Regions from separate parts of the Micromonospora sp. NPDC007208 genome, predicted to be linked through region 3. Evidence: riboswitches for the same ligand, from Rfam matches in the RefSeq annotation. Region 3 holds a riboswitch; each other region holds the start of a gene.
What was found. A riboswitch is a leader RNA that binds a small molecule or an ion and turns the genes downstream of it on or off. The one in region 3 is predicted to bind cyclic di-AMP.

Region 1 (3,267 bases), on a different contig from region 3:
CGGGGCGCACGGTGCGGCGCGCCCGGCCCCGGCGATACCGCCGGAGGCCGCCGAGGAGTCGGTGCCGGCCTGGTCGGTCGACACGCCGGTGGCGCTCCCCGGCGATCAGGGCACCGTCACGGCCGGCGTGCTGCCGGTCCGCGTGGCCGGGTCTGACCGGCTGCCCCTCGTCGACGGTGCGAGCGGTCAGGCCTCCCGGGCCCCACCCGGGCGCTGAGCCACCGGGACGACCGTCCCGTCTCCGCGCCCTGTCGACCCACCCGTTCCCCACCCCGCCGGCAAGTGGCCCACCGTGGCCCGCTGCCGGCGCGGCTCCCATCGCACTGCTCTCTCCCCGAGGTGCCGACCATGGAGACCGTCGTCTTCTACCAGTTCGTGACCGAGGTGCCGCGGGCCGCCGCCATCTGGTCGGCGCTGTTCCTGCTGACCCTGGGCCTGCTCACCGTGCTGGCCGCCCGCCCGGAACGGGACCGGCCCACGGACGACCCGCCCCCGGCCGCGCCCACCGCCCGGGAGCTGGCCGCCGCCGAGGCCGTCGACAGTCGCCGCTACGCCGAGGAGGTGGCCGTCGCCGCGGCCGGCGCGGCCACCACCGCCCGGCGGCGACGTGCCGCCTGGCTGGCCGCTCAGGAGCAGCTGGAGCGGGCCTGGGTCGGGTACGACGAGGCGGACACCGCCGCGCGTCGTTTCGCGGGCGCCGGGGCGCTGCCCACCCCGCAGACCCCGCACACCCCCGCCGAGTACGCCGCCCGGGAACGCTATCTGCACCGCGCGGCGATGGCGGCGTACTGGCGGGGCGACCTGAGCATGGCGCAGCTCGGCGACGTGTTCGGGCACCGGCGTGGCTGGGATCCCCGGCGGCACCCGGTCGAGCAGGAGGTACTGGTCAGCCGGGTGGTCCGGGATGCGCGGCTGGCCGACTACCGGGTGGCCGCCGACCGTGAGCGGGCCGCCTGGCGCGACGCGGAGTTGGCCGCCGAGTCGGCTCGTACCCTCGCCGAGGAGGCGTACGCGGCGGCAGCGCGGCTGCGCCCGACCCCGGTGTCCGCTCGCCGGACGGTGGCCGGGGCGATGCGTCCCGCCGTCGTGGCACGGTGGCGCCCGGCCCGGGCGGGTTGAGCCCGATCCGTGATGTGAGGCCGGTCACGCAATAGCGAAATCGGACGGTCGGCGCGATCGGCGGCATTGTTCCCGCGATTATGGCCGCGTTCTTCGCGGCCTGTCCGGTTGTCGCCCACAGGCGTCGCCGTAACCGGTTGTCCCATCGAGTCACATCATCGGCAATACGCGCAGAAATTGTCGCGCCAATTGGGGTTTACGCAGGTGAACCTGGCTTGGCAGGGCGTGGAGCGACCAGTAGTGTCGTCCCGTCCGGTGCGGTAACCGATCGCAAGACGCGACGCCGCACCGACCCGCTCAATCGTGATCAACGAACCGGGGACCCATCAGTAAGTCCGGGGTGAATCCGCGAGCCACGGCCCGCGGTAGGGCGATCTTCCCGCCCGAATCCGTCAGCTAACCCGGTAGGCGGTGTCGGAAGGAGTCCCATCCTCGTGCAGCACCTTTCCACCCCTCGGTTGTTCCCTCGCCTCCACGGCGCGGCGGTGCACCCGCTCACTCGTCCAGTGACGGTGAGCTGACCCCCCGGGTCATCGCCTTCCCCGCCCGGCCACGCCGGGCGTTCCCCTGAGCGGTTCACCATCCGCGGACCACGGTCCGTGCGCTGGCGCCTGCCCGGATACCGGCCCGGCCCCGGTGTGCCGCTCACCCCCCGATCCGTGGAGGACCCCGTGAAGCACACCCTGCAGCGTCAGCTCCGCCGCCTCGCCACCGAGCGTCCGTACCAGATCGTCGCCGCCTCCGCCGCGGCCCTCGCGATCGCCACCACCACCGGCGCCCTGCTCACCACTGCCGACGACGCCCCGGCCGGCCAGCGCACCGCGACCACTGTCGCCGAGATGCGCAGCGACGTTGCCGCCTCCCGCAGCGAGGTTCGGGACGCGTCCCCCTCGGCCAGCGCCGCGCCGACCACGGCCGCCCCGGCCACCAGCGCCGCGTCGCCCGCCGCCAAGGCCAGCAGCAACCCCGACCTGACCCGGAAGCCGGAGCGCCCGAAGCCGCCGGCGACCAAGGTGCTCGACTACGACTACGAGGCGCAGAACACCTACTACAACTGCGGCCCGGCGGCCACCCGGAACGCGCTCAGCGCCGCCGGCATCGACCGCACACAGGAGGAGCTCGGCGCCGAGCTGGGCACCACCGAGATGGGCACCAACTCGGCCGAGGACACCACCCGGGTGCTCAACGCCGAGGTGAAGGGCTCCCCGTACCGGACCCGGATGTTCCCCGGCGCGCCCAGCCCGGCCCAGATGGACCGCCTCCAGGCCGACGTGGTGAACGCCATCACCGACGGCCGGGGCGTGGTGGCCAACGTCGTCGGTGACGCCACCGACACCGACGGCGGCTGGCACTCCTACGGCGGCGGGCACTACATCGCCGTCGTGGGCTACAAGGACAACGGTCGTACCGTGCGAATCGCCGACTCGGCGAACCCGGCCGACCCGTCGTACTGGATCACCACCATCGACCTGGCCAACTGGATCACCAGCCGGGGCTACTCCGCCTGACCCGGGCACCCTGACCGCCGCGGGCGCCGTCTCCCACAAGGGGCCGGCGCCCGCGGCGTTTGTCCGCGCGGTCCCGTCGTACGCCGTCATCGGCGGCTCTCGTACCCGGCCGTGAACCGTGGGAGACTGCGGCCGTGGTGGAGACATCGGGTGGTCACGCCGGCCGTAGGCCGGTCCTGCTGCTGCTGCACGGCATGGGGGCGACCGGGGACGTGTGGTTGCCCTGGGCGCCCTACCTCGAGCAGCACTGGCCCGGGCGATGGCTGGCACCGGACCTCGCCGGCCACGGCTGGGCCCCGCCGCTGCCGTCGTACTCCTTCGCGGGTTTCGCCCAGCGGATCGCGCAGGCCCTCGCCCCCGACGACCGGCTGGTCGTGCTCGGGCACTCGCTGGGTGGGGTGGTCGGCCTGGCGCTGGCCGCCCGCGCCGCCGGGACGCCTGTGGACGCGGTGGTCGGGCTGGGCATCAAGGCGCTCTGGTCACCCGCGGAGCTGACCCGCGCCGCCGAGGTCGCCGCCCGCCCGGTGAGCTGGTTCGCCAGCCGCACCGAGGCGGCACGCCGCTACCTGCGCGTCGCCGGCCTGGTCGGCCTGGTCCCGCCGGACCACCCGGTGGTGGACGCCGGGCTGCGTCAGGTCGA
Region 2 (3,267 bases), 470 kb from region 3:
CGCCCCACGCCACCCCAACCAGGATGCCGAGCACCGGGCCGCCGTGGCCGACGGGCAACACCCGTTCGCGGTGATCGTCGGCTGCTCCGACTCCCGGCTGGCCGCCGAGATCATCTTCGACCGGGGGCTCGGCGACCTGTTCGTGGTCCGCACGGCCGGGCACACCACCGGCCCCGAGGTGCTCGGCAGCGTCGAGTACGCGGTGACCGTGCTCGGCACTCCGCTGGTGGTGGTGCTCGGCCACGACTCGTGCGGTGCGGTGCAGGCCGCCCGGGAGGCCGCCGCCACCGGTACCGCGCCGAGCGGGCATCTGCGCGCCGTGGTCGACGCCGTGCTGCCCAGCCTGCGTCGGGCCGATGCCGAGGGCGTGGATGACATCGACGGCATCGTCGACATCCACATCGCACAGACCGTCGAGACGTTGCTCGGGCAGTCTTCCGTGCTGGCCGACGAGGTGGCGCGGGGGCGGTGCGCGGTGGTGGGGGTGTCCTACCGGCTGGCCGCCGGAGCGGTACGTCAGGTGGCCGCCGTGCCGGCTGGCTTCGCGACGCTGGACACCCCGGCCGGATCGCCCGAGTCGACCGACCCGGCCGCGCCTGCCACCGTCTGACGCGACGAGGGCCGCTCCGCGTCACGCGGAACGGCCCTCGACGGTGATCGTGCGGGTCAGAGCAGCGACATGTGGACGTGGTCGGTGTGGTTCGACGGCCCGCTGTACGAACTCCAGCCGGTGGCCGGGAACCAGATCTGCCGGTTCCAGATCACGTAGTAGATGCCGAGCCGGTCGGCGTTACGGATGAGGAACGCGGCGACGTTGTTGCCGTACGTCCGGGTGTCCTCGTTGTGCCAGGGGGAGAAGCCGCTCTTCTGCAGCGACCAGTCGCAGGCACGGCCCTTCGGGTGCTCCCACGGCCCGCCGGGGCGGTAGCAGCCGACGAACCGGTTGAAGCCGGCCCGCTTGACCTCCTTGTACGCGTGCAGCGTGCGTGGCGTGATGCAGCCGGACGTGGTGGGGTCGTTCTCGCTGCACGACTGGGGTTTCCAGTCACCGTCGGCGGTGCGACCCGGGCCGATCTTCGCGACCGGTGAGGTGGCGTCCACCAGGCCGCCGGTGAAGCCCTTTCCACCGACGAGGGAGAGCGCCTTGTCGGCCTCGCTCTTCCGCTTGGCCATCAGGGCGGTCTGCTTCTGCTGCTCCCGGACCTCCGTGTCGAGGGCGAGCTTCGCCTGCTCGGCGCGGGCCTTCACCTCGTTGACCTCGGAGAGCTTCTTCTCGTTGACCATGTTCATCTCGTCGAGCATCCCGGCGCGCCGGACGAACGAGTCGGGAGCTTCGCTCTCCAGCAGCATCGCGACCGCGCCGATCCGGCCGGTCCGGTACGCCTGGGCGGCGATCTGCCCGACCTGCGGGGCCAACGCGTCCAGGTCGGCCTTGGCCCGGTCGACCTCTGCGGCCAACTCGCCCTGCCGCTTCTTTGACTTGTCCAGCTTGGACTTGGCGGCGGAGTAGTCGCGGTTGGCCTGCTCGATGACATCGTTGAGCAGCTTGGGTTCGCCGTCCTCCTCGTGCCCGGACGGTGTGGGGGTCGTCGGGGCGGCGTGGGCCGGGAGGGGCCCGGCGAGCACGGTCAGTGCGGCGATCACGGCCACCACGGGTGTCATCCAGCGGCGTAGGGGTGCCGTCACAATGTTCCCTTCCGTCGACCGCCGACCGGGTTAGCTGACGGGTTCGGGGCGGAAGTGGCCCCTACCGCTGACGCGGATTCACCCCAGGTACCTGGGTCCCCGGCTCGCCGGCTGGCGATTGGGCGGTGGCACCGCAGGCGCCGCTTCGCGCCTTCATCGGTAACCGGCAGCGAGGTTACCCGAGAGTCGACCGGGTGAGCTACGCCTGGATGCCGACCAAAAGCGTCATTTCGCCATAGCGTTGAGTGACCAGTGACGCGGTTCTCAGGGTGGATGCCCGATCTGGTCACGCTGAGGAGTGTCACCATGCCGTATCCGTGCTCCTGTTCGACTCCGGCCACCGGTCGGTGGCCTCGGATGGGGGTGCGGGCCGCGTCCGGTCCGGCTCGTCGGAGCCGGCCTTCCGCGGTGAGCTGAGTGCGGCCAGTGCCTCCGTGCGGTCCGGCTGGGGCCGGGGCGCGGGAGCGTCGGTGGACGGCGTGGCCTCGGTGCGCCCGGCGGCGGTCACCACCGCGGCCAGCCCGGTGGTCAGCGGTACGGCGGCGATCAGACCGAGGGTGGCGACCGCGCTGCGGACGATCTCCTGCGCGAGGAACTCACTGGTGAGGATCTGCCCGATCGGCCGCGAGTCGGCGGTGAGCAGGAGCAGCAGGGGCAGTGACGCGCCCGCGTACGCCAGCACGATGGTGTTGACAGTGGAGGCGATGTGCGCGCGGCCGACCCGGGTGGCCGCCCGGTACAGCTGCAACCGGGTCAGCCCGGGGTTGGCGTTGGCCAGCTCGGTGACGGTGGCGGCCTGGGTGACCGTCACGTCGTCGAGCACCCCGAGCGACCCGATGATGATCCCGGCGAGCAGCAGACCGTGCAGGTCCACGTCGCCCTGGAACATCGACAGGGTGGTGGCGTCTTCGCTGCCGAAGCCGGTGAGGTGGGTCGCGGCCGTGGCGATGGTGGCGAGCACGCCGGTCAGCACCAGGCTGCCCAGGGTGCCGAGCACCGCGACCGAGGTCTGCGCGGTGACCCCGTGCGTCAGATAGAGCACCACGAACATGATCAGGGCCGCGCCGACCACCGCCACCAGCAGTGGCGACCTGCCGGCGCCGATGCCCGGCAACACGAAGGTGAGCAGGATGGCGAAGCTGGCGGCCAGCCCGGCGAGCGCGGCCAGACCCCGCCACCGACCGAACGCGACGATCGCGGCCGCGAAGACCACCGCCAGCCACACCATCGGGGTGCCGCGTTGGTGCTCGGCGATGTTCCAGTTGCTGGTGGTGGGATCGGTGGGATCGGCCAGCTCGACCAGGATGACCTCGTCACCGACCTCGACCCGGGGCGCGCCGGGCCCGTCGGGCACCGGTGTCCGTACCTGTTGGCCGGCGGCCGGCCCGTCGTCCACCCGGACGTCGACCGTGCCGCACCGCCCCTCGCCGACCCTCGGTGTGCCCTCGGGAACCGACGGCACCGGCGGGCACGGCTCACTCACCACCCGGGTGACCGTGCCGGGGTGGCGCGGCACGTCCGCACCACCATCGGTCTGCGGTGACCCGCCGCGCGGCCAGAGCAGCGCCGCGGCGAGCACTG
Region 3 (3,267 bases):
GGACGAGTTGCAGGGTCGTCGCCCAACTCGCCTCGGTGTCGTGGATGACGATGTACTCGATCTTCTGCCGGGCGGGGCGGTCGGAGAGGTCGTGGTTGCCGTAGTCCCCGTCGCCGAACGCCTCGTAGGGCGCCGGGATCCACTCGCAGGAGATGGTGCTGGGGCACTCCACCCCGTCCGGGCGGGCCAGCCGGCGCAGGCCCAGCCGGTCCAACCAGGAACGCTCGGGCCGCACCGCGCTGGCCGGCAGGGTGACCCGCTGGCCGTCGTCGGTCACCCGCGACGCGCCCGCGCCGACGGTGGTGAAGACCTCGTCGGCGAAGGCCGCCGCGGCGTCGGCGCTGTCCGCGCCCGAGTAGCGGGCCACCGCGCCGTACCAGGCCGCCGGGTCGGTGTCCGCGCCCACCGGCGCGCCCAGATCTCTCTGGTACGCGCTCAGCAGCGCGGCCCCACCCCGGATGTTGAGGCCCGCGTCGGTGCGCAGTGCCTCGGGGGTGGCGCCGGTCAGCGAGGCGGCGGCGTCCACGGTCTGCAACGCGGCGGTGGACGGCGCGGGGGCCTCGACCGGCCGGGGCGCGGGCACCCGGGCGGGACGGGAGTCGTCGCCGCGTGGGTCCTCGGCACCGGCGTCGTGGTGACCGCCCCCGGGGAGGGCGGCCACGTGCCGGGCGTCGGTCAGGTGCATCGGGCCGTAGCCGCCACTGGTGCTCGGTGTGCCGGCGTTGGTGTCCCAGCGCGACTCCAGGTAGGAGACGCCGAGCAGCACCACGGTCGGTACGCCGTACTCGGTGGCCGCGGCGGCGTACTGCTGCTGGCGGTCGGTGGTGGGTGCGGCGGCGGCCGGGCCGACGGAGAGTGGCACCGTGGTCGCGGCGGCGACCACGGTGGCGGCGAGCAGTGCGCGCCAGCCGGTCGACAGGGTTGGATGGTGCATCGAACCCCCTAGATTCTCTCGGAGTGAGGTCAGGTCACCATCGCGCCGCCCGGGAGGTCACGTCAATACCTTTCCATCTATCGAAGCGCGCGGAAAGAATTCTTCACACACGGTCCGTGGCCTCTTCCAATCGGTACGGAGTGTCACGGCCGCACGGGTTGCGGATCGGTAACAAGCGTCTCTACTCTGGTCATTCGTCGGCCCGACAGCAGCTCCGCCCAGCCCGGGCGGTAACGGACCGACACCGCCGAGTCGTTTCCGAGCGAACCGGGGACCCAGGTCCCTCGGGGTGAATCCGCAACCACTGCGGTAGGGCGCCGACTTCCCGCCCGAACCCGTCAGCTAACCCGGTAGGCGGTCAGGAAGAAGGAGTACGGAACCCCGGTGGCACTCCATGCCCCGCGGCCGTCGTCCGAGCGGTCGGCATCAGCCGGCCCGGCGTCGATCGTGCCGCGCCCACGCTGGTCCCGCTTCACCACCGCACTCGCCGCGTTGGCCAGCATCGCCGTCGTCCTGACCGGCAGTGCCACGGCGGCCCACGCCGACCCGTCCGTCGCCGAGATCGAGCGCCAGATCGACGCCGACTGGAACAAACTCGAACCGATCATCGAACGGCACAACGCCACCCGCACCGACCTCGCGGCGAAGCGCAGGCAGGCCGACGCGCTGGCCGCCCGGATCACTCCGCTGGAGCGCCAGGTCGACGCCGCGATGGACAAGGTCAGCGCCCTGGCCGTACGCGCCTACAAGGGCGAGAACGTCTCGACCGTCAACGCGGTGCTGGGCAGCAGGTCGCCCAGCGAGGTGGTCGGCCAACTGGAGATGCTCGACCGCTTCGCGCACAACCAGCAGAAGGACGTACGCCAGGTGGCCGACCTGCGCGACCAGCTGGCCGCGCAGAAGGCGCCGCTGGACGAGATGGTGGCCCAGCTGACCCGCACCGAAGCTCAGCTGGCGGCGAAGAAGAAGCAGATCAACGAGGAGATCGACCGCCTGCAGAAGCTGCGCCTCAAGGTGTACGGCAACGGTGGCGGCGGTCCGCTGCGCCCGGCGCCCTGCCCGGGCAGCTACCCCGGCGGCGCCGCGGGCACCGCGGTCAAGTTCGCCTGCGCCCAGATCGGCAAGCCCTACGTCTGGGGTGCCGAGGGTCCGAACTCGTACGACTGCTCCGGGCTCATGCTGGCCGCCTGGGCGAAGGCCGGCGTGTCGCTGCCGCACAACGCCGCCGCGCAGAGCCGCGTCACGAAGAACGTCAGCAGGGGCGACCTGCGCCCCGGCGACCTGGTCTTCTACTACAGCGACATCCACCACGTCGGCATGTACGTCGGCGGCGGCTGGGTGGTGCACGCCTCGCAGGCCGGTCAACCGGTCAAGATGAAGAAGGTCGACGACGGCCCGATCCACAGCTACGGCCGCCCAGGCTGACCCCGGGTGACCGAAGGGCCCGTCGCGATTCGTCGCGGCGGGCCCTCGTCGTTCTGTTTCTAGCGGATCGGCCTCAGCGGGTCGGCCTCAGCGGGTCGGCCTCAGCGGGTCGGCCAGGTGCGCCAGTGCTGCCAGGCGCGGCTTGGCGTCGGCCCCCGCTGGCCCTGGTAGCGCGAGCCGTAGACCACCGAGCCGTACGGGTGCTCGGCCGGCGAGGAGAGCCGGAAGATGCAGAGCTGCCCGATCTTCATGCCCGGCCAGAGCGTGATCGGCAGGTTCGCCACGTTCGAGAGCTCCAGCGTCACGTGGCCGGAGAAGCCCGGGTCGATGAAGCCGGCGGTGGAGTGCGTGAGCAGCCCGAGCCGGCCCAGGGAGCTCTTGCCCTCCAGCCGACCGGCGAGCTGGTCACCCAGCGAGATGACCTCCAGCGTCGAGGCGAGCACGAACTCCCCCGGGTGCAGCACGAACGGCTCGCCGTCGGGGACCTCGACCACCGACGTCAGGTCGTCCTGCTGCATGGCGGGGTCGATGTGGGTGTAGAGGTGGTTGTTGAAGACCCGGAACAGCCGGTCGAGTCGGACGTCGATGCTGGACGGTTGGACCAGGGTCGGCTCGAACGGCTCCAGGCCCAGCGTGCCAGCCTTGATCTCGGAGACCAGGTCGCGGTCGGAGAGCAGCATCGGACCACCATAGCCGCGCTGCCAAAAGTGGCCGGATTCGGTGCCGGTGACCAGCGCGTCGAGGTCGCTGCTCGTACATTTGTTCGATAGAATGCCCGCATGGCTTCCTGGTCCGAATTCGCCGCCGACGAGCCCCGACTCGCCGACGGGATCCGCGTTCTCCTCCAGCAGTACGGGCCGGGCTTCGGCTATCTGGCCACGGTCCGTGCCGACGGCGGGCCCCGCGTC

Region 1: another riboswitch for cyclic di-AMP. It lies ahead of ACFYL6_RS31245 (C39 family peptidase); the one in region 3 lies ahead of ACFYL6_RS11820 (NlpC/P60 family protein).
Region 2: another riboswitch for cyclic di-AMP. It lies ahead of ACFYL6_RS14055 (coiled-coil domain-containing protein); the one in region 3 lies ahead of ACFYL6_RS11820 (NlpC/P60 family protein).

The regions. Positions count from the first base shown of each region.
Region 1 covers NZ_JBIAFG010000024.1:18,473-21,739, forward strand. The annotation lists gene ACFYL6_RS31235 (hypothetical protein) at 1-217, shown strand, start outside; gene ACFYL6_RS31240 (hypothetical protein) at 349-1,119, shown strand; cyclic di-AMP (ydaO/yuaA leader) riboswitch at 1,404-1,545, shown strand; gene ACFYL6_RS31245 (C39 family peptidase) at 1,779-2,627, shown strand; gene ACFYL6_RS31250 (alpha/beta fold hydrolase) at 2,762-3,267, shown strand, end outside.
Region 2 covers NZ_JBIAFG010000005.1:473,930-477,196, forward strand. The annotation lists gene ACFYL6_RS14050 (carbonic anhydrase) at 1-610, shown strand, start outside; gene ACFYL6_RS14055 (coiled-coil domain-containing protein) at 667-1,686, opposite strand; cyclic di-AMP (ydaO/yuaA leader) riboswitch at 1,691-1,821, opposite strand; gene ACFYL6_RS14060 (YibE/F family protein) at 1,988-3,267, opposite strand, start outside.
Region 3 covers NZ_JBIAFG010000005.1:4,773-8,039, forward strand. The annotation lists gene ACFYL6_RS11815 (N-acetylmuramoyl-L-alanine amidase) at 1-934, opposite strand, end outside; cyclic di-AMP (ydaO/yuaA leader) riboswitch at 1,170-1,305, shown strand; gene ACFYL6_RS11820 (NlpC/P60 family protein) at 1,382-2,359, shown strand; gene dcd (dCTP deaminase) at 2,461-3,039, opposite strand; gene ACFYL6_RS11830 (pyridoxamine 5'-phosphate oxidase family protein) at 3,139-3,267, shown strand, end outside.